Regions from separate parts of the Bradyrhizobium sp. F1.4.3 genome, predicted to be linked through region 2. Evidence: predicted binding sites of a transcription regulator. Region 2 holds the regulator's gene; each other region holds the start of a gene.
The links. The regulator LexA, encoded in region 2, represses DNA repair genes until DNA is damaged. The targets are predictions, from matches to a motif close to TGTTCNNNNTGTGTTCNG.
Positions count from the first base shown of each region.

Region 1: a site for LexA is predicted at 3,748-3,765, ahead of ABIB73_RS36630 (DNA recombination protein RmuC). Genes of this name have one in related genera too.
Region 3: a site for LexA is predicted at 2,794-2,811, ahead of ABIB73_RS15945 (DUF3072 domain-containing protein). Genes of this name have one in related genera too.

Region 1 covers NZ_JBEPRN010000031.1:10,782-18,115, reverse strand. Annotated here, with positions in the region: gene recR (recombination mediator RecR) at 1-346, shown strand, start outside; gene ABIB73_RS36640 (hypothetical protein) at 378-815, shown strand; gene ABIB73_RS36635 (AmpG family muropeptide MFS transporter) at 961-2,334, opposite strand; gene ABIB73_RS36630 (DNA recombination protein RmuC) at 2,517-3,716, opposite strand; gene def (peptide deformylase) at 3,888-4,412, shown strand; gene fmt (methionyl-tRNA formyltransferase) at 4,543-5,478, shown strand; gene truA (tRNA pseudouridine(38-40) synthase TruA) at 5,612-6,349, shown strand; gene dapE (succinyl-diaminopimelate desuccinylase) at 6,419-7,334, opposite strand, start outside.
Region 2 covers NZ_JBEPRN010000001.1:510,118-517,451, forward strand. Annotated here, with positions in the region: gene ABIB73_RS02570 (S41 family peptidase) at 1-151, opposite strand, end outside; gene ABIB73_RS02575 (alpha-hydroxy acid oxidase) at 446-1,573, shown strand; gene ABIB73_RS02580 (HAD family hydrolase) at 1,588-2,211, shown strand; gene ABIB73_RS02585 (hypothetical protein) at 2,369-2,575, shown strand; gene ABIB73_RS02590 (molybdopterin molybdotransferase MoeA) at 2,810-4,021, shown strand; gene lexA (transcriptional repressor LexA) at 4,198-4,899, shown strand; gene ABIB73_RS02600 (hypothetical protein) at 5,089-5,292, shown strand; gene ABIB73_RS02605 (hypothetical protein) at 5,485-5,919, shown strand; gene ABIB73_RS02610 (GAF domain-containing protein) at 6,114-7,049, shown strand; gene ABIB73_RS02615 (ComEC/Rec2 family competence protein) at 7,059-7,334, opposite strand, start outside.
Region 3 covers NZ_JBEPRN010000004.1:361,008-368,341, reverse strand. Annotated here, with positions in the region: gene ABIB73_RS15960 (Do family serine endopeptidase) at 1-1,543, shown strand, start outside; gene ABIB73_RS15955 (hypothetical protein) at 1,818-2,180, shown strand; gene ABIB73_RS15950 (DUF6496 domain-containing protein) at 2,193-2,480, opposite strand; gene ABIB73_RS15945 (DUF3072 domain-containing protein) at 2,565-2,759, opposite strand; gene ABIB73_RS15940 (hypothetical protein) at 2,873-3,094, shown strand; gene ABIB73_RS15935 (hypothetical protein) at 3,113-3,298, shown strand; gene ABIB73_RS15930 (hypothetical protein) at 3,635-3,874, opposite strand; gene ABIB73_RS15925 (hypothetical protein) at 3,969-4,226, opposite strand; gene ABIB73_RS15920 (hypothetical protein) at 4,337-4,588, shown strand; gene ABIB73_RS15915 (HWE histidine kinase domain-containing protein) at 4,585-6,075, opposite strand; gene ABIB73_RS15910 (HAMP domain-containing protein) at 6,091-7,334, opposite strand, start outside.

The DNA.
Region 1 (7,334 bases), on a different contig from region 2:
CGTCGCCGATGTCGCCGATCTCTGGGCGCTGGAGCGGGCCAATGCGACTCAAGGTCGTTACCACGTGCTGGGTGCGACCTTGTCGCCGCTCGACGGCGTCGGCCCTCAGGATCTCACCATCGACGCGCTGGTCGCGCGCGCGCATGATGCGCAGGTGCACGAAATCATCCTGGCGCTGAATGCGACGGTCGACGGCCAGACCACGGCGCATTACATTACCGACCTGCTTCAGGACGCCAATGTGAAGGTGACGCGGCTCGCCCACGGCGTGCCGGTCGGCGGCGAGCTTGATTATCTCGACGAAGGTACGCTATCGGCTGCGATGCGGCAGCGGACCCTGTTCTAAACAATCCCATAGACCTTACGGAACGGACGACATGACGAAACGATTCGCCAGGCAGCTGGCTTTGGTCGCGATGATGATGACGGTGGGGACACCGGCATTCTCCGCGCAGCAGGATGAGGAGGCGCTGCCGCCATCGAAGCCCGGCAAGCCGATCAGCACTGGCGAGGTGCTGTCGGGCGAGCTGACCGCATTGAAGGTTCGCGACGTCAAGAACGCCGGCAAGCGGATCGCGACCTATCAGATCACCTCCGAGCCGCGCCGCCTGCCGGCGCCGAGCGGGCTGTGCAATCTCGAGACCGGCCCTGAGACCTTCCAGCTCGTCACGTCGAGCGACGCGCAGGCCACGCAGCTGAAATCGTTCGTCGGCAAGGAGATCTCGGTCAAGGTCGACGAGGTCGCCTGCGCCAGCGATCCCGGCCAGATGAGCGAGGCCGTGATCACGAAGTGGAGCTTGATCAGGAAGCAGTAGGCTGGCGCGATGTCCTCAGCAGCTTGCCATGTTCTCCGTCGTCATTGCGAGGAGCTCTTGCGACGAAGCAATCCAGATCGTCTCCGCGGCGACAGTCTGGATTGCTTCGCTTCGCTCGCAATGACGAAGGTGAGGCGGTGTCGCGCTAAACCCGCACCGGCCCCAGCGTCTCGAAGTGCCCGCGCTTCTGCAGCCAGGTCAGCAGTATCAGGCTCGGGATCGCCACCAGCACGCAGATCACGAAGAACAGCGGCCAGCCCATCGCCTTGGCGACAAAGCCTGCACCCGATGACAGATAAGTACGCCCGACCGCTGCGAGCGCGGTGAGCAGCGCGTATTGCGTCGCCGTGTGCAGCGGGTTCTGACACAGCGCCGAGAGGTAGGCCACGAAGATCACCGTGCCGATCGCGCTGGTGAAATTCTCGCAGGTGATGGCGAAGGCGAGCGCCCATTGACTGGTGCCGGCCAGAGCCAGCCAGGAGAACGACAAGTTGGCGATCGCCTGCACCACGCCGCCGATCCACAAGCTGGTCCCGAGCGAATAGCGCCGGGCGACGAAGCCGCCAGCAAAGCCGCCGATCAGCGTGGCTGCGAGGCCGACGCCTTTCACGATCGCCGCATAGTCGTTGCGGGAGAAGCCGAGGTCGATCACGAACGGCGCCGTCATGGTGCCGGAGAACGCGTCGGTGAACTTGAACAGCACGACGAAGGCGAGCGCGGCGAGCGCATCCTTGCGCGACAAAAATTCCGAGAAGGCGCCGATCGCGGCGTTGAGCACGCGCGCGAATGCCGTCTCGGTCTGTGTTGCCGCTTCGGCCCGCACCGATTGCTCGGGCTCGGTCGCGGCCAGCGCCGTGATCGTCCCGATCAGCACCATCGCCGCCATCACCACATAGCCCCACATCCAGGCCGATGTGCGGGCAATGCCGGTGCTCTCGAAACCCGAGACGATGAACAGCGCGCCCGCGGTCGAGACCAGCATGCCGATGCGGTAGGCCGCGACGTAGGAAGCCATGCCGGCGGCCTGCTCGCTCTCCGGCAGGCTTTCGACGCGGAAGGCGTCGACCACGATGTCCTGTGTCGACGATGTCGTCGCCACCAGCAGCGCGCCAAGCGCGACGTAGAACGGCGAGCGCGCGGGATCGGTCAGCGCCAGCAGCAGGATCGCGATGATCAGCAGCAGCTGCGAAAACAGCAGCCAGCCGCGGCGCCGCCCGAACGCGCGCGTGAACAGCGGCACGTGCAACGCATCCACCAGCGGCGCCCACAAAAATTTCAGCGTATAGGGCGTGCCGACCAGTGCAAACAGCCCGATCGTCCCGAGATCGACGCCGGATTCCCGCATCCACACCAGCAGCGTCGACCCCGACAGCGCCAGCGGCAGCCCGGACGAGAAGCCGAGAAACAGCACGATCAACACCCGCGGTTGCAGGTACACGGCAAGGCTGTCTCGCCAGGATGTGGCGGGAGCGTCAGTGCTGGTTTGAACGGTTCCGGATGTCGCGTCAGGTGCGGTCATGGGGAGGTGTTAGCAGATTCTGGCGGCGGTGCCTCTTCTCCCTCTCCCCGTTCTTACGGGGAGAGGGTTGGGGTGAGGGGCCTCTCTCCACAGATGAGATGGCCGTGAGACCTGTACCCCCTCACCCGGATCGCAAGGGCGATCCGACCTCTCCCCGCAAGCGGGGCGAGGTGAAGAAAACATTACTCCCCCGCCTGGAGCTTCCTTGGAAACAGCTCGGCGGCACCGGTCGCCACCAGATGCGGGCCTTCCGGGGCGTCGGTCTTGCTGAAATCGAGCTCCTCGATCCGTCCCGCGCGTTTCTCGATCTTGTCGGCGGAGATCAGCACTTGCCGGACATCCTCGTTGGCGTCGGCAAAATGCTTCTGGAGTTTCAGCACGCGGTCGCGCAGGCGGCCGAGGTCGTCGCCGAGCTTGATCACCTCGGTGCGGATCTGGTCGGCGGCGTCGCGCATGCGCGCGTCCTTCATGATCTGCTGCATCACCTGGATCGCGAGCATCAAGAGCGAGGGCGACACCAGCACCACGCGGGCGCGATAGGCCTTCTGGATCACGTCGTCAAAACCGTCGTGGATCTCGGCATAGACCGATTCCGACGGCACGAACATCAGCGCCATCTCCTGGGTCTCGCCGGCGACGAGGTATTTCTCGGCGATGTCGCTGACATGCTTCATCACGTCGCCGCGCAAGCGTTGCGTGGCGATCCGCCGTTCCTCGTCGGTGCGGGCATCGTGCAGCGCGGTCATCGCCTCCAGCGGAAACTTTGCGTCGATGCAGAGCGGGCGCTGGTCGGGCAGGAACACCACGCAGTCCGGCCGCTTTCCAGTCGAGAGCGTGAACTGGAATTCGTAGGCGCCCTTCGGCAAGCCGTCCTGGACGATCGCCTCCATCCGCGCCTGGCCGAAGGCGCCGCGCGACTGCTTGTTGGCGAGCACATCGCGCAACGTCGTCACCTGCGTGGTGAGGTCGGTGAGGTTCTTGTGGGCACTGTCGATAATGCCGAGCCGCTCGTGCAGGGCGCGCAGGCTCTCCATGGTGTTGCGGGTCGAATGCTCCATGGACTGGCCAACGCGATGGGTCACCGAATCCAGCCGCTCGTTGACCGCGCGGGCCATCTCGGCCTGGCGGCCTGCCAGCGCCTGGGTCATGGCGTCGGCCCGGCCGGAGGCCTCGCTCTGGGCGTGCAGCACCTGGCTCAGGCGCTCCTCGAGCTCGTCGGCGCGAATGGCATTAGCCATCGCGAGTTCCGCGCCGCGCCGCCCTGAGCGCGCGATCACCACGGCAATCACGACCAGCAGGATGAGGACGAGGCCGCCGAAGCCGATCAGCGCGTCGATGGTGCGCACCGGCCAGTCGCCAGCCGTGAAAATGATCTCATTCATGCCTGTGCTTCTAGCCGATTCGCCGGCTCGCACGAACGAATAGCGAACATTTATGGTGAATGCCCCGTTAATTTTTATGGTTAACGAAACCTCAAGTTTTATGGTTAGCGAACCGTTAACGGAGTTCCCGGCCGCATTGACCACATCCGGCGCGCGGCTTAAATCGCGGCCATGGCCCTCAGAGAAATCATCATCCTGCCCGACAAGCAGCTGCGTCTGGTCTCCAAGCCGATCGAGAAGGTCACGCCGGAGATCCGCAAGCTTGCCGACGACATGTTCGAGACCATGTACGACGCGCCCGGCATCGGGCTCGCGGCGATCCAGATCGCGCAGCCGCTGCGGCTCATCACCATGGACCTCGCCAAGCGTGACGAGAACGGCGAGACTACGCCGGAGCCGCGCGTCTTCATCAATCCGGAGGTCATCGCCTCGTCCGAGGAGCTGTCGGTCTACGAGGAAGGCTGCCTGTCGATCCCCGAGTATTACGAGGAGGTCGAGCGGCCCGCGAAGGTGCGGGTGCGCTTCACCGATCTCGACGGCAAGGTGCACGAGGAAGACGCCGATGGCCTGTTCGCCACCTGCATCCAGCACGAGATCGACCACCTCAACGGCGTGCTGTTCGTCGACTATCTGTCAAAGCTCAAGCGCGACCGCGTGCTGAAGAAATTCGAGAAAGCCGCCAAGCGCGGGGAGTGAGTTCTGTCTCGTCGTCATGGCCGGGCTTGACCCGGCCATCCACGCTTTGCTTGCTTTGTCGCCAAGACCGTGGATGCTCGGGACAAGCCCGGGCATGACGGAGAAACAAACCCTTACCGAGCGCCGCCCCATGCCCCTCCGCCTGATCTTCATGGGCACGCCCGATTTCTCCGTGCCGACGCTTTTGGAACTCGTCGCTCACGGCCACGAGATCGTGGCCGTCTACACCCGCGCGCCGAAGCCGGGCGGGCGGCGCGGCTTGCAATTGCAGCCGACCGCGGTGGAAGAGGCCGCGCGAAAACTTGGCGTTCCCGTGCTGACGCCGAAGACGCTGAAGACACAGGATGCGCTCGACGCGTTTCGCGCGTTTGATGCTGACGCCGCCGTCGTGGTCGCCTATGGCATGATCCTGCCGCAGGCCATTCTCGATGCGCCAAAGCTCGGCTGCTACAATCTGCACGCCTCGTTGCTGCCGCGCTGGCGCGGTGCGGCTCCCATCAACCGCGCGATCATGGCCGGCGATGCCGAGAGCGGCGTGATGGTGATGAAGATGGATGTCGGTCTCGATACGGGCGACGTCGCCATGGCCGAGCGTCTCGCCATTACCGACACCATGACAGCAAACGATCTGCACGATCGCCTGTCCCGGCTCGGTGCCGATTTGATGGTGCGGGCCATGGCCGCGCTCGCACGCGGCGGGCTCCAGCTCAGGAAGCAGAGCGAGGACGGCGTCACCTATGCCTTCAAGATCGACAAGGCCGAGGCGCGGATCGACTGGACCAGGCCCGCGCGCGAGGTGCTGCGCCACATCCATGGCCTGTCGCCGTTTCCCGGCGCCTGGGCCGAGCCTACCGGCGTCAGCGAGAACGCGCGCCTCAAAATCCTGCGCTGCGAGCTCGCGAAAGGCTCGGGCGCGCCGGGCGAGGTGCTCGACGACCAGCTCACCATCGCCTGCGGCGAGGGCGCGATCCGCATTCTCGAGCTTCAGCGCGAAGGCAAGGCGCGGATGCAGGCCACGGACTTCTTGCGCGGCGTGCCGCTGAAGGCAGGCGCCAAATTCACCTGACACTGTCATACCCGGCGAAGGCGGGGTATCCAGTACGCTGAGATTTCTGAGATTGAACCGAACCGTCACGGCGTACTGGATCGTCCGCCCCAGTGCGCAATTGCGCACAAGGCGGACGATGACATCGGACAAAATGCCCCGCTACAAGCTCACCATCGAATATGACGGCGCGCCGTTCTTCGGCTGGCAGGTGCAGGAGACGCTGCCCTCGGTGCAGGGCACATTGGAAGCTGCCGTGAAGGCGATGACCGGCGCGGATTTGCGCGTCCATGGCGCCGGCCGCACCGATGCCGGCGTGCATGCGCGCGGCCAGGTTGCGCATGTCGACATCGAGAAGCAGTTTCCGCCGGGCCGTTTTCGCGACGGGTTGAATGCGCATTTGCGCCCCGCTCCGATCGCGGTGTTAGAGGCCGAGATCGTGCCTGAGACTTTTGAGGCGCGCTTCTCGGCCGTGAAGCGCCACTACCGCTACCGCATCGTCAACACCCGCGCCAATCTCGCGCTCGACATCGGCCACGCCTGGCGCGTGCCGCGCCGGCTCGACAGCGATGCGATGCACGCGGCGGCACAACGCCTGCTCGGCAAGCACGATTTCACCACCTTCCGCGACACCGAGTGCCAGGCCAAGTCGCCGGAGAAGACGCTCGACCAGCTCGACGTGCTGCGCGACGGTCGCGAGGTGACGATCCTCACCTCGGCGCGCTCCTTCCTGCACAGCCAGGTCCGCTCGATGGTCGGCTCGCTGGTCTGGGTCGGCGAAGGCCGCTGGACCGCCGACGATCTCTCCGCCGCACTGCAAGCCCGCAACCGCGCCGCCTGCGGCATCGTCGCGCCGCCGGACGGGCTGTATCTGGTGAAGGTGGATTATTAGTTAGACGGGCAACCTCTCTCCCCGGGCCTTGTCCCGGTCATGACGGCAGAGTGGTGGGTGACACTTTACCTACCCAAAATACCTTGCCAGTATCCCCCGATACACCTTCGTCAGCTTGTCCAGGTCCTTAACCGGTACACGCTCGTCGACCTGGTGCATGGTCTGGCCGACCAGGCCGAATTCGATCACCGGGCAATAGCTCGAGATGAAGCGCGCATCCGACGTGCCGCCTGAGGTCGACAGCTCCGGCTTGCGGCCCGTCACGTCCTCGATTGCGGAAACCGCGAGATCGGTGAACGGGCCGGGCTTGGTGACGAACACGTTCGAGTTCGACGGCTCCCAGACGATGCGGGCGCGGATGCGGTTGCCGCAGGCCTCTGTCAGCCGCGTCTCGACCAGCTCGCGCAGGCTCGCCTGGGTGTGGTTGTCGTTGTAGCGGATGTTGAATTTGGCGCGGGCCTGGCCGGGGATGACGTTGTTGGCGGTGTTGCCGACGTCGACCGAGGTGAATTCGAGATTGGAGGCCTGGAACTGCGCGCTGCCATGATCGAGCGGCTCGTCGCTGATTGCCACGATCAAGCGCGAAATGTCCGGCACCGGATTGGCGGCGCGGTGCGGATAGGCGACGTGGCCCTGCTCGCCGTCGACATAGAGCGTGCCGGATTGCGAACCGCGGCGGCCGACCTTGATGGTGTCGCCGAGCGTTTCGACATTGGAAGGTTCGCCCAGCACGCAATGGTCGAATTTTTCGCCGCGCTCGGCGGCCCATTTCAGCAGCTTGATCGTGCCATTGATCGAGACGTCTTCCTCGTCGCCGGTGATCAGGAACGAGATCGAGCCTTTACCGTCAGCACGCGCCTTGCCGCCGTTTGCGGCGAGATGTTCGAGCACCGCGGCGACAGAGCAGGCGATGCCGCCCTTCATGTCGACCGCACCGCGGCCGTGCAGAAAGCCGTCCCGGACCTCGCCCGAGAACGCGCCGACA
Region 2 (7,334 bases):
AGACTTCGCCGAACAGGTTGAGCTGGGAATAGGCATCGTCCGCGCTGGCTGCCGCCCGTGCCGCCCATACTCCGCCGTGCGGGCTGGCTACGAGAAGGGTCAGACACGCTCCAGTAAGCGCGCCCAGGGGGAACAGCAGGGTTTTCCGCATGGAATGGTTGGCCTTTTCGCTTGGGGCTTGAGAGGCGCCATGCAAATGGCGATCCAGCCCGGTTCTCACAATATCATTCTGGTTTCTTCAAGGCCGGCATGCCACGCCGGCGGGTACAGTACAGAAATCCCTTCGTCCGGGCCTAAACTTTTGGCAACCTCCGGAAACCGCCTGGCGCAAAGCGGGAATCGGTCGACCGGCCCACGCCTCGCAGCTATGCGATTTTAGGATGGTTTTGGAGGCCTGGACGGGATACCCGATGGCATAAGGCTTCAAATTCTCGGGAGGACAACAATGAACGAAGCGCTCCGGCCACAACGGAACGTCGAACTCGGCGCCAGCAACGAGCCGTTCCAGAACCTGCACGAATTCATCCGGAAGGCGCGCTCCAACCTCAACCAGAACGCCTGGGACTATATCGTCGGCGCCGCCGAAACCGAGACCACGATGCGCCGCAACCGCATGGCGCTGGACGAGATCGCGTTTCGTCCGCGCGTGCTGCGCGACGTCCGCAAGGTCGACGGCTCGGTCGAGCAGTTCGGCCGCAAGATGCGCCTGCCGGTGGTGCTGGCCCCGGTCGGCGCACTGGAAATCTTCGACCCGCACGGCGCCGCCAGCGTGTCGCGCGGCGCCGGCACCTTCGGAGCGGCGCACATGCTAAGCTCGGTATCTGAGCCCGGCCTGGAAAAGACCGCCGAGGCAGCCCCCGATGCGCTACGCCTGTTCCAGCTCTATGTCCGCGGCGACGATGCCTTCGTCGCCGATGTCGTCAGCCGCGCCGAGAAGAACAATTATGCCGGCTTCTGCCTGACGGTCGACACAGCCCATTACAGCCGTCGTGAGCGTGACATCGCCAAGCGCTACGTTCGCGAGAGCCGGCTGCGCGCCACCGGCGGCGATTTCCAGAAGGGCCTGGAGTGGCGGACCGTGAAGATGGTCAAGGACAAGTTCAAGATCCCCCTGATCCTCAAGGGCATTGCCACCGCCGAGGACGCCCAGATCGCGGTCGATCACGGCGTCGAGTGGATCTACGTCTCCAACCATGGCGGCCGCCAGCTCGATCATGGCCGCGGCGCCATGCATGTGCTGCCCGAGATCGTCGATGCCGTGAAGGGCCGCGCCAGGATCATGGTCGACGGCGGCTTCTGCCGCGGCACCGACATCGTCAAGGCGATCGCCGCTGGCGCCGACCTCGTCGGCATCGGCCGGCTGCAATGCTGGGCACTGGCGGCGGCCGGTGAAGCCGGCGTGACGCGGATGCTGGAACTCCTGGAGGACGAGGTGCTGCGCTGCCTCGGCCTGCTCGGGGCCACCTCGTTCGCCGAAGTGAACAAATCCTGCCTGCATGCAGCGACGGCCACCAACGCGCCGAGCGTGTTCAGCGCGTTCCCGCTGTTCGACACCGAGCCGTATCGGTACTGACCTGAAAGGATGCAATGACCTCGCTCTCTCCCGGCAGCGCCGACGCGCTTCTGTTCGATCTCGGGCGCGTGGTGCTCGATATCGATTTCTCCAAGGCGATCGCCTGCTGGGCGGGACATGCCGGCTGCAAGCCCGAGGCCATCGCCGCGCGCTATATGCGCGACGAGGCCTACCGGCTGCACGAGGTCGGCAAGATCAGCGACGAGGCCTATTTCGAATCGCTGCGCGCGTCACTCGGGATCGGCATTTCGGATGCGCAGTTCCTGGAAGGCTGGAACGCGATCTTCGCGGGTGAGATGCCTGATATCGCGGAGCTGTTGCCGCGGGCGGCGAAGCAGATGCCGCTCTACGCCTTCTCCAACACCAATCAGCCGCATGTGGACCATTTCTCGAAGGAATATGCCGACCTCCTCGGCCATTTCCGCGAGGTGTACCTGTCCTCCAGCATCGGCCTGCGCAAACCGGATGCGGAAGCCTTCGACCATGTCGTGGCTGCGATCGGCGTGCCGGCGCAGCGAATCGTGTTCTTCGATGACCTTGCCGAGAATGTCGAAGGCGCGCGGGCGTGCGGGCTGACCGCGGTGCATGTGACCTCGCCCCGCGATGTCGGCGACGCGCTGAAGGCACTGGGAATCTGACCGTTGGCGAGGCCCTCCAGTCGGCCGATTCCGGAACAATTTCACCCGGAAATGAGGAACCAGAACACTTTGTGCATTTTTGTACGGAGTTCCAGGAACGGAATGCTGCTTCCGGACTCTTGAGTCCGTCGGGACTTCTACGGACGGACGCATCATCGTGTTGGGCAAAACCTACCTCACCAAGCAAGCCTTTCTCCTTCTCCAATTCGCCAGAACCACCTCCGATTCGGACCTTTCGGCAAAGCTGATCAGCAAGGCCGCCGACCTGAAATCCCAGGCCGATCCGCTGCCCGACAGGGATCAGGGCCCCAAAGCTCCTGATGTGGCGCCGGACGTCAGTCCGGGCCAGCAGACGGGAAGTTGATCGATGCTGGCCATGGCGCGCGTCATTCTCATCCTCGCCTTGGCCACGCTCTTACCGATCCGTCTCGTCTTTCGGATCGTGCCGCGCCGGACCTGACGCCAGCCTCTCGCAATGCAGAGCCGGCGATGCAGGATGAGTAATCCCGCTCCGCAGCTGCTTTGCCTCTGCGCCCGCACTCGGTTAGAACTCTCGCCGCCCATTCGCCCGAACGGCGCCAAGCAGGAGTTTTCACCCGTGGCCTTGATGCCGGTTTCTGACGCGCTTGCCGCGGTGCTTGCCGGCGCTGAGCCGCTGTCCGAAGAAGCGGCCCCGCTGGACGATGCCTTCCATCGCGTGCTCGCGCGCGATGTCGCGGCGCGGCGCACGCAGCCGCCGCAGGCGATGTCGGCGATGGACGGATATGCCGTGCGCGCAGTCGACGCGGCAAAGATCGATTCCCAGCTGACGGTGATCGGTGAGGTCGCGGCGGGCCGGCCGTTTGCCGGAACGGTCGGCGCCGGCGAAGCAGTACGGATCTTCACCGGCGGCGTGGTTCCCGACGGCGCCGACGCCGTCGTGATCCAAGAGGACACGGTCGCAGACGGCAGGCGCATCACCATCAAGGAAGCTGCCATCCGCGGACGGCACATCCGCCCCGCCGGCATCGACTTTCGCGAGGGCGACATGCTCTTGCTCAAGGGCACCAGGCTCACGGAACGCGACCTCGCGCTCGCGGCCGGCATGAACCATCCGCAGCTTCCCGTCCGCCGCCGTCCGAAGGTCGCGGTCCTCGCCACCGGCGACGAACTGGTGATGCCCGGCACCACGCCCGGTCATGGCCAGATCGTCTATTCCAACGGCTACGCCCTGCACGCGCTCGCCCGCCGCGAGGGCGCCGACACCATCGATCTCGGCGTTGCCGCCGACACGCTGGAGGCCACCACGGCGGGCATCCGCCGCGCGCGCGAGACCGGCGCCGACATCCTGATCACGACCGGCGGCGCCTCGGTCGGCGACCACGACCTGGTCCAGCCGGCGCTCAATGCCGAAGGTATCTCGATGGCGTTCTGGAAGATCGCGATGCGGCCGGGCAAGCCGATGATGCACGGGCGGCTCGGCACGATGCGGGTGATCGGCCTGCCGGGCAATCCCGTGTCGTCCTACGTTTGCGGTTTCCTGTTCATGGTGCCGCTGATTCGTGCGCTGTCGGGCCGCGAAGTGATTCATCATCGCCGCGAGCGCGCCGTGCTCGGCCGCGATGTCGGCGCCAATGACCAGCGCGAGGATTATCTTCGCGCGCGTCTCGAGGTGCGCGACGACGGCACGCTCGTCGCCCTTCCGGTCAATCATCAGGATTCCTCGCTGCTCGCGAATCTCGCTGCGGCACAGGCACTTCTCGTGCGCGCGCCGTTTGCACCGAAGGCTGAAACAGGCTCGCCCTGCGAGGTGTTGCGGCTCCCCGCCTGAACGTCTGGACCACATGCGTTCCCTGAACTTTGCGGCGTTCACGGTAAATTAAGCAGTTGCGGAACACATATCGAACATATAGTGTCCGTTCATGATTTGTTTCGAGCATCTAGCGGCTCGCCGCTGAATTGAACGTCTCGGAACCGAACGACATCAACCGGGGGATTTTGATCGAGATGCTAACGCGCAAACAATACGAGCTTCTGCGGTTCATCAGCGAACGCTTGAAGGAAAGCGGCGTGCCGCCCTCTTTCGACGAGATGAAGGACGCGCTCGATCTGCGCTCGAAATCGGGCATCCATCGCCTGATCACCGCGCTCGAGGAGCGCGGCTTCATCCGGCGCCTGCCCAACCGCGCCCGCGCCATCGAGGTGATCAAGCTGCCCGAGCTCCAGGCCGCCGCCGGCAGCCGCCGCGGCTTCACCCCGAGCGTCATCGAAGGCAACCTCGGCAAGGTGCGCGCCAGCTCCAGCGGGCCCGCGGACGACGGCGAACGTCCCGTCGCGGTGCCGGTGATGGGCCGTATCGCGGCCGGTACGCCGATCGAGGCCTTGCAGACCCGCAGCCATACCATCAGCGTACCGCCTGACATGCTCGGCTCGGGCGAACACTACGCGCTCGAAGTGCGCGGTGATTCGATGGTCGAGGCCGGCATCCTCGACGGCGACATGGCGCTGATCCAGCGCAACGAGACCGCCGATACCGGCGACATCGTGGTGGCGCTGATCGACGACGAGGAAGCAACCTTGAAGCGCTTCCGCCGCCGTGGCGCCTCGATCGCGCTCGAGCCGGCGAACGCCGCCTATGAGGTGCGCATCCTGCCGCCCAACCGGGTGAAAATTCAGGGCAAGCTGATCGGGCTTTACCGGAAGTATTAAGCCTATTGCGCTCGGCCGCTTGGCTGGCGGCCGCGCGTTCACGATTGGAGCGGACGATTGTCCGCTCCGGCTGGATAGTCTTTCTGGTTTTGCACAGATTATCCGGCCCCCTCTCCGGCGCTACATCCTCGGCACGCCGCACGAAGCATCCATCGCTTCGCAGGCCTTTGAGAGACCGAGGAGACAACCATGCGCAAGATCATTCTGAGCACAGTCACGGTGGCGCTGATCGCAGCATCAGCGTCGCAAGCCTTCGCCGCACAGTCGCAGCACCATGCCCGCAAGGCACCGCAGGCGACGAGCGAGCAATTCCGCGATGCCCGCAATGCGGTTGAACGGCCGTCGCAGCCGGCCTGGCAATATTCGGGTTGGTCGGCGCCTGCTGGCCGCTGACGTCGAAGCTCCCCAAATGCACGAGTGCAGGCATTGTTCCTCGTGCATTTGAAAAAGATATTGTGATTGTGGCTCGCGGACCCAAGCCGCAGATTTGCCCACAACCAAGCAGAGGGTTGCAGGCTTCCACTCTGATAGAGGCCTGCGCCTCAGAAGAGGCGCGGGTGCTCTATCCTGAATGAGGAGCACCCGATGTGTGACTATAGCCTTCATGCCGTCGCGACGCGTCCCGCAGAAGTCGGCGAGACGATCGTCACGACGACCTTCCGCGGCACCTCGACGCGCGGCTTCGCCTCCGAAGCCGACATGTCCGTCGCGGTCTGCCTGCTGCCGGGAACGGAGCTCGCCTTCGCCGACAGCGTCCGCTACGACAATCGCTGGATCTGGACGCGCACCATCAACTCCCGCGTCGGCAAGTTCGGCAAGGTCGATCCGCACATTCCCGATCGCCATCATGACGCGATCGAATTCCCCGACGGCAAATACGTGCTGGTGACTCAGCTCGTCGAAGGCCAGCGCGCAACCGTGCTGCAATTGCCGGTAACCCAGCCGGTCGGCGAACGCGAGCACAAGCCGCAGATCACCGCCGACAGGCAGCCAACGATCACCCGCCTGCCGATCGGCTGACGCAGCCTTCCCCCGGCCATGGCTGGGGCGAGGATTGAAATGTCCATCGCCGGCCGAGGCCGGCGAGATGGAGTGGTTTGCGTCTCTTTATCTCCCGCCGCACGAAGTTTGCGCTGCCCTGCCTGAATTTTGAACGTCCGCTCCGCTGCCAAATGGCCGATGCTGTTCGCGGCTTGAGGCGGCGGACACGCTCGATGAAAACCTTCATTCGCGTCGTTGAACTCTGGGTGCCTGACCGGACGCGCGTGCGGCTGGAGTTTGGCGGCGGCCTCTACAGCGAAGGCCTGTCCGCATTCAAGGCCGCGAGCGAGAACCTCCGCTTCGGATATGACCAGGGGCTTCCCGGCAAGGCATGGGCCAGCGGCCACCCGGTGATCCTCACCAAATTCGCCAACTCCTATTTCATGCGGACCGATCAGGCTCTCAAGGCCGGCTTGACCTGCGGCGTGGCCGTGCCGGTGTTTGCCGGCGAATTTTTGCAAGCCGTCATGGTGCTGCTCTGCGGCGGCGACGAGGCGCATGTCGGCGCGATCGAGCTCTGGCACAACGATGCCGAGGTCTCGCACGAGATGGGGCTCGTCGACGGCTATTACGGCAGCGCCGACATCTTCGAGTTCAACTCCCGCCACACCAAATTTCCCCGCGGCTTCGGCCTGCCCGGACGCACCTGGAAAGCGGGCCTGCCGCTGATCATCAGGGATCTGCACGATGCAAAGAGTTTTCTGCGCTGGGAGGACGCCGCCAAGGTCGGGATCAATCTCGGCGTCGGCGTGCCCTACCGGACCGGCACCAACCAGACTTGGGTCCTGACATTCCTCTCCGCCCAAGCCACGCCGATTGCGCGCCGCGTCGAGACCTGGGTCCCGAACGAGGCCCGTTCGGCGCTGGTGTTTCGCGCCGGCGATTGCAGTGCGCAGACCGACCTCGCCGCGCTCTATGCGACCAAATCCATCGCCAGGGGCGAAGGCAGCATCGGCGGGGCCTGGGCCACCGGTATACCCGCGCTCAACGATGATCTTGCGCATGACGGATCAGCCGTGGAGGCTTGCGCGGCCGGACTGAGCCGGATGGTGGTCCTGCCAGTGATCGACGGCGCAAGGCTCGAAGCCGTGCTGGCCTGGTACCTTTAGTCAGTCCGCTCAATCCTCGGCCTGCAAATCGGCTTCCGCAGGCGTAGCGTCCCGGTTGCGGGGCGCGACCGCTTTCGGCGCAAGACTCGTGTCGAAATCCCCCGCGCCGGCGGTAGCCGGTGACCAGGGACGATCTGCGCCCCTGGCCTTCACCGCCTGAACCGCAAAGCCGTCGCCGCGCCGCGTCAGCGCCAGCGCGCCCTGGCTCGCCAGACGCTGCCGATCGACCACCATCGCCGTACAATCGGGCGGCGCAGGCCGGGCCGTCACCACCAGCGCGGCGCG
Region 3 (7,334 bases), on a different contig from region 2:
CGATCGCGTCAATTCCGACACCACAACGTCCCGTAAGATTCTGAGGCCGCGCCGGCTGGCGCTGCTCGGCAGCGTGGCTGCGCTTGGCGTGGCCGTGCTGGCTGCTTCTTCTGGTTCTTCGCCGTTCAACGTGAGCTCCCTCATTGCGCCGGCGCAGGCTGCTGAGGTCGCCGCGACGCCGCCGGGCTTCGGCGATCTCGTCGCCAAGGTCAAACCCGCCGTCATCTCGGTGCGGGTGAAGATCGACCAGGACAATGACAAGAGCGCGATGCTGCAACAGAACCGGATGGACTCCGACGAGGCGACGCCGTTCGACCAGTTCTCGCGGCAATTCGGCTTCCCGGGCGGTATGAACGGCATGCCGCGCCAGCGTCACCAGGTGATCACGGGCGAGGGCTCGGGCTTCTTCATCTCTGCTGACGGCTATGCCGTCACCAACAACCACGTCGTCGACCATGCGCAATCGGTGCAGGTGACGACGGACGACGGCACGATCTACACCGCGAAGGTGGTCGGCACCGATCCAAAAACCGATCTCGCGCTGATCAAGGTCGAAGGCAAGAAAGACTTTCCGTTCGTCCAATTCTCCGACCAGAAAGCGCGGATCGGCGACTGGGTGGTCGCGGTCGGAAATCCCTTCGGTCTCGGCGGCACCGTCACCGCCGGCATCGTCTCGGCCAGCGGCCGCGACATCGGCAACGGTCCCTATGACGACTTCATCCAGATCGACGCGCCCATCAACAAGGGCAATTCCGGCGGTCCGGCCTTCGACATGAACGGCAACGTGATCGGCGTGAACACTGCGATCTTCTCGCCCTCCGGTGGTTCGGTCGGCATCGGCTTCGACATTCCGGCCTCGACCGCAAAGCTCGTCGTCGCGCAGTTGAAGGACAAGGGCGCGGTGACCCGCGGCTGGCTCGGCGTGCAGGTGCAGCCCGTGACCGCCGACATCGCCGACAGCCTCGGCCTGAAGGAGGCACGCGGCGCGATCGTCGACAATCCGCAGGACGGCAGCCCGGCGGCGAAGGCCGGCATCGAGGCGGGCGACGTCATCACCGCCGTCAACGGCACCGCGATCAAGGACTCCCGCGATCTTGCCCGCACCATCGCCACCTTGGCGCCGGGCAGCTCGGTGAAGCTTGACGTCTTCCACAAGGGTGAGAGCAAGATCGTGACGCTCGCGCTCGGCGAGCTGCCGAACGAGCGGCAGGCCCAAGGAAACGGTCAAGGCAAGACCGACGACGGCAAGGTGCAGCCGGGTGCCGGCACACCGCGCCTCGGTCTCAGCCTGGCCCCGGCCGGCGACGTGCAGGGCGCGGGCCAGAAGGGCCTCGTGGTCACCGAGGTCGATCCGCAAGGCCCGGCGGCGCAGCGCGGCATCCAGACCGGCGACGTCATCCTCAATGTCGGCGGCAAGCCCGTCGCCAATGTCGGCGACGTTCGCTCCGAGCTGGCGCAGGCCAAATCGTCTGGCAAGAACAGTGTGTTGTTGCAGGTGAAGAGCGCGGAGGCGACCCGCTTCGTCGCGGTGCCGCTGGCGTAAGTCGAGCTTGTCCAGGCAAATTCAAAAGGCGGCCTGCGGGCCGCCTTTTTCGTGCTCGTCTGCGAGATACCCACAGGCTGTCGATAACATTCTCGTTAACGGCAGCAAGGATGACGGGTTCGTCCGAAAAAGCCGCGTTCGCTCGTCAGACTTGAAAGTCGCATGTTGTGCTTCGGCGGCAATGACGGCGCCAAAGCGAATTGCAAGCGTGGAACTTCGGACGTCCGGCCGCTTTGTGGAACCGGCCGGTGGTCCGCATTTGATCGGTGCCAATATGGATCGATTGAAGCTCTCGCTGAGATGTGCGCTGCTTGTGGCGCCGCTCGTGCTGTCGGCCGGCAGCGCCTCGGGCCGCGATGACGGCCGCTTCGCCGACTCGCCGCTCAAGCCCTGGTTCGACAGCCTGCGCAGTCATCTCGGTCCGTGCTGCTCGGATGCCGACGGCGTTGCGGTGGCCGATCCCGACTGGGAATCGTACAAGGGGCACTATCGGGTGCGCCTCGACGGGCAGTGGGTCGAAGTACCCGATGAAGCCGTCATCACCGAGCCGAACCGCGCCGGCCGTACCATGGTCTGGCCGGTGAAGACCGCCTTCGGCATTTCGATCCGCTGTTTCATGCCGGGCAGCATGATCTGAGGCCAGAGAGCCTCACCGCTTGGCGGATTTGCGCTTCGACGTTTTCCTAGTCGTTTTCCTTGCCGTCTTCTTTGCCGTCTTCTTGGCCGTCCTTCGCTTCGACGCCTTCTTCGGGACCTTCTTGCCCTTCTCGCGCGCCTCTGAAAGGCCGATCGCGATCGCCTGCTTGCGGCTCTTTACGCGTCCGCCACGACCGCCGGGTCCGCTCTTCGCAGTCCCCTTCTTGTAGCGTCGCATCTCGCGCTCGACATCGCTGCCGGCGCTGCGCGCGTAGCGGCGTTTCTTTGCCTTGCGTGCCATTAAGTTTCTCCCTTCGGCCGAGAGAACTGCTCGAAACAGGCATGGTTCCGAAACGCGCCACAAGGCGCGAATGCAGCAAGCAATCTAGAAGGAATTCGCCAGCTCGATTTCCGCCTCAAGCACCTGGATGCGTCGCGCGGCTTCAACGGAGGACAGGTCCCGATCGTATTGCGCGGGCTGGTAGGCCTCTTCGCTCAGCCGCTTGAGCCTCAATCCCTGGGCCCGGCTCATCTGCTCCATGAGAAAAATCTTGGCGTCGTATTTACCCTGAACCTGCATGTCCGCTCTCCGTTCTGAAATCCACTTGACTATATGTTCTTATTTTGTTCTAACAAGCCATGGACAACAGAATTAATGAAATTCGACGTAAAATCAGTGCCTTGAGGCTGGAAATGGCCGATGTCGAGGCATCTGTGCGCGACCTCGTCAATCGCGATCGCGCCTGCACCGAACAAGCCTTGGCGCAGATGGATCTGCGCCGGAAAATCAACCTGCTAATCGGCGAATGGAAGGCGGCGGGTGGCGGCGATGTCTTGCCCGACATCCGTGGCCGGATGCGGCTTCGCTCCGTGAAGAAGGTTGATAAGCCGGCAGGCGCAATCGCACGCCGCTAGGATATTTGGAGGCGTGCCGTGGACGAGGACCCGGACGCCTACCGGATTCTGAAATTGCGTGCCGAGATCCTCGAACTGGGCTCCGCGATCCGGCAATTGCAGCACGAGGGCCTCGATGACGCTGCGGCCCAGCTCTTGATCACGCGCAAGCGGGTACAGCTCGATCGCCTCGTGAAGACAAATTCCGCAGGCAGCCCGCCTTAACATCACTGAGATCCGACGCAGCTAAGGCGGTCGCGCAACGCGACATGCCGGAGCGCGTCACAATGCCGGATGCCGAAATAGCCACCCTGCTGTGGGCGGTGCTTGATGACGTCTGCGCCGACATTCCTCCATCCGAGACAGCGACGCGCGAGCGCGTTACTGCGAGGCTGAGTGAAGTCGTCCGATCGAGGCACTGCTCGGTCGAGGATTTCAAGCGGGCGGGCCGGGATGCCCTGACCCGTGCACCGACCATGTGGCCTTGAGAAAACCTCGTTCGCGGCGCACCAAAGCAAAAAGGCCCCGCGATCGCGGGGCCTTTCCTGAACTTTGGCGAGCCTACTTGGTGTTGCTCGTGCCCTTGTTGTTCGACATGGTGCCGCCCTGGTCGGAGCCGGGGCCAGAGCCGCCCTGGCCGGACGCATCACTGCCCTTGGACTTGGTGTTGGCACCCGTCGTCTGCGACGACGAGGTCGAGGATTCATGCTTCGTCTTGTGCGATTTGGCCTGCGCGGCGAACGGCGCGGCGGCGAGGCCGGTTGCCAACATTACGGCGAGGGCGAGCTTGGTCGTCTTCATGCGCGGGAACTCCTGAGTTGAATTGACGCAGGCAGCCAACCGCCGTTCAAGCCAGGAGTTCCGAACAAAGTGTCGCATGATCTTCAAGAGGGCTTCAAGATTCCTTGTCCTCGTCGAGGATGAACACGACACCCGTCAGCGCTGCCCCGATTGCAAATGTCGTCACCAGCGTGACGACAAAGACGAAGACGGCCCCGCTTCCGCCATGGTTCAGCAATTCGGCGACCGCAGGATTGGCCAGAATGAGAGCGAATGTGAAAGCAAGGCCGAGGGCCGCGCCCATCATCGCATGCGTCATCAGCTTGATGACGCCGGTAGGAGAGATCAGGCCCGGCGACTTTTTCGCGCGCATGGAACCGCCCCTCGATTTTGCATGCAACGCAGCCGGGGACCGCGGGTTCCAATCGCATGAACAATTTGTCATAGTGGGCTTCATCCGACGTTCATGCCCATCTTGCGACGATGAAAGGCATCAACACGGGAACCTTAGATATGGGTAAGGTAGTCTTTCTCTATCGCTCGCTGGCCTATCGCAATGCGGCCGCCGACATGCTGCGCAAGGCGCGCAAGCTGCCGCGCGGTGCGGAGCGCAGCGCGGCCCGCCGCTACGCGACGGCGTTGCGTGATCTCGCACAAACGGAAGCCTGGCTCGAAGGGCGCGTTGCCAATCAACCTCGGTCGGTGCAGCGAATGAAGGCCGCCGCGTCGCGTTAGCCCGACGCGCGCTGCAATTCAGCGGAGGGGTCGGCGTCGAACTTGCCCTGCGCTGCCGTGGCCGCAATCTTGCGAGACAATGGCACCTCGATACGGCACAACAGGCCCTCCGCCCGCCAATCGAATTGCGCTTGTCCGCCGAGCTGGGATTCGACGCTTGCCAGCAGGCTCCTTGTGCCGAAGCCGCGCGATTTCGGCGTCCTCACCAGCGGACCGCCGGATTCCTCCCAGGTCAGGACGAGGAGGTCGTTCTCGGCATGCCAACCGATCGCGAGCCGTCCTGACCGCGTCGAGAGCGCGCCATATTTCGCCGAATTGGTAAAGAGCTCATGCAGCGCCAGCGCCAGCGTCTGCGCGGTGGCCGGCAGCAATTGCACCTCGGGACCCGCAAGCTTGATCTGTCCGCCCAGCGAATAGGGCGCAAGCTCCTCGTCGATCAGCTTGGAGAGCTCGGCGCCCTGCCAGCTCGACAGCGACAGGATGGTGTGCACGCGCGCCAGCGCGTTGATGCGCCCCTCGACGGCATTGACATAGGCCTTGACCTCGTCGGCGCGGGTGAGGCGCACGATCGACTGCGCCAGCGCCAGCGCATTCTTGGCGCGATGATCGACTTCGCGCGCCAGCAGGTTCTGCCGCTCTTCGGCACGTTTGCGCTCGGTGATGTCGACGGTGACGCCACTGACCCGCACCACACGGCCACTCTCATCCACCGTCGCGGCCGCCGTGCCGACGCACCAGCGCACCTCGCCATTGGGCTGGCCGACACGGAATTCCGCCTCGTAGGAGCGCGCGCCGGTGTTGAATGCGGCGACGGCCTGGCGGAACTGGTCGACATCGTCAGGATGCAGCAAGGCCTGGATGTTCGCCGGAGAGACGTTGAAGGTTTCCGGTGTCACGCCGAAGATGCGGTACTGGCCCTCGTCCCACATCCAGTCGCCGTTGACCCAGTCCCAATCCCAGGATCCCATCTTGCCGGCCGCGATCGCCATGCTGCGCCGCTGCTCGCTCTCGCGCAGTTTTGCGGTTGAGTTCTCCAGTTCTGCCGTGCGCGCGCGGACGCGGTCCTCGAGCTCCTGGTTCAGCCGTTCGAGCTCGCGCGTCTTGCGGTAGAGCTCGGCAAATACCTTGATCTTGGCGCGCAGCACCTCCGGCACGACCGGCACCGGCACATAGTCGACCGCGCCCATCTCGTAACCGCGCAACCGGTCGATGTCGCTGACCTGAATCGCCGAGATGAAGATCATCGCGGTCTTCTGGAAGCGCGGATGCTCCCGGATCATCGCGGCGAGCTCGAAGCCGTCGAGCTCGGGCATGCAGACGTCGACCAGGATCACCGCGATTTCGGTCTTGAGCAGCACCTCGAGCGCTTCGCGACCCGACGAAGCGATCACGAGGTTCTCGCCGAGTTCCTTTAGGATCACCTCGTAGGCGAGCAGCTTGGCCGGCTGGTCGTCGACGAGGAGGATGTTGACCTTTTCATGGTCCATGTAATCCGACCCCACTCAGCGGTGCAGCCACATGCGGATCGCAAGCAGCAATTGATCGGTATTGACGGGCTTTGCGAGATAATCGGACGCACCTGCCTCCAGGCATTTCTCGCGGTCGCCCTTCATCGCCTTCGCCGTCAGCGCGATGATCGGCAGGCGCAAGAAGGCCGGATTCTCCCGGATCACGCCAATGGTCTGATAGCCATCCATCTGCGGCATCATGATGTCCATCAGCACAATCGCGATTTCCGGGTTGGACGCGACCAGCGTCACCGCCTCGCGGCCGGTGGTCGCCGTCAGCACTTTCATGCCGCGCCGCTCCAGCACGCTCGACAGCGCGAAGATGTTACGAGCGTCGTCGTCGACGAGCAGCGCGGTCTTGCCGATCAGGTCCTCGTCGGAACTGTTCAGTTTTTCCAGCATGCGCTGCTTCTCGACCGGAAGTTCCGTGATTACGCGGTGCAGGAACAATGCAGTCTCGTCGAGCAGGCGTTCGGGCGACTCCACGCCCTTGACCACGATGCTGCGCGCCATGGTGTGGAGCTCCGCATCTTCCTCGGCCGAGAGCTCGCGGCCGGTGAACACTACCACGGGAATGTTCGACAGCGCTTCGTCGTGACGGATCTGGTCGAGCACTTCGAACCCGCTCATGTCGGGCAGCCGCAGGTCGAGCACCACGCAATCGCAGGGCGCCTCGCGCAGCGTCGAGAGCGCTCCGGCGCCGGTGTCGGTCGTCACGATCTCGATGTCGTCGTGATGCAGGAGCTCACGGATCGAGAGCTGCTCGGCCTCGTTGTCCTCGACGATCAGCAGTCGCTTGCGCCGCGGTCGCGCATATTCCTTGATTTGCGTCAGCGCGGCCGAAACGCCTTCGGTCGTCGTCGGCTTGTTGACGAAGGAGAAGGCGCCGCGGGCCAGCGCATGCTGGCGGTCCTCGTCGAGCGTGATGATCTGCACCGGGATGTGGCGCGTCAGCGGATTGTGCTTGAGCTGGCTCAGCACGGTCCAGCCGAGCATGTCGGGCAGGAACACATCGAGCGAGACGGCTCGCGGCTGATATTGCTTCGCAAGCTCGAGCGCCTCTGCGCCGCGCGCGGCGACCAGCACCTTGAAACCCTTGTCGCGTGCGAGGTCGACCAGAACGCGCGCATAATGCGGATCGTCCTCGACGATCAGCAGGATGCTGTCGCCGGGCTCGAGATTGAGGCGGTCGTCGGGAAGCTGCTCGATGACGCGTTCCGGCGCCGTCGCTGCCGGCT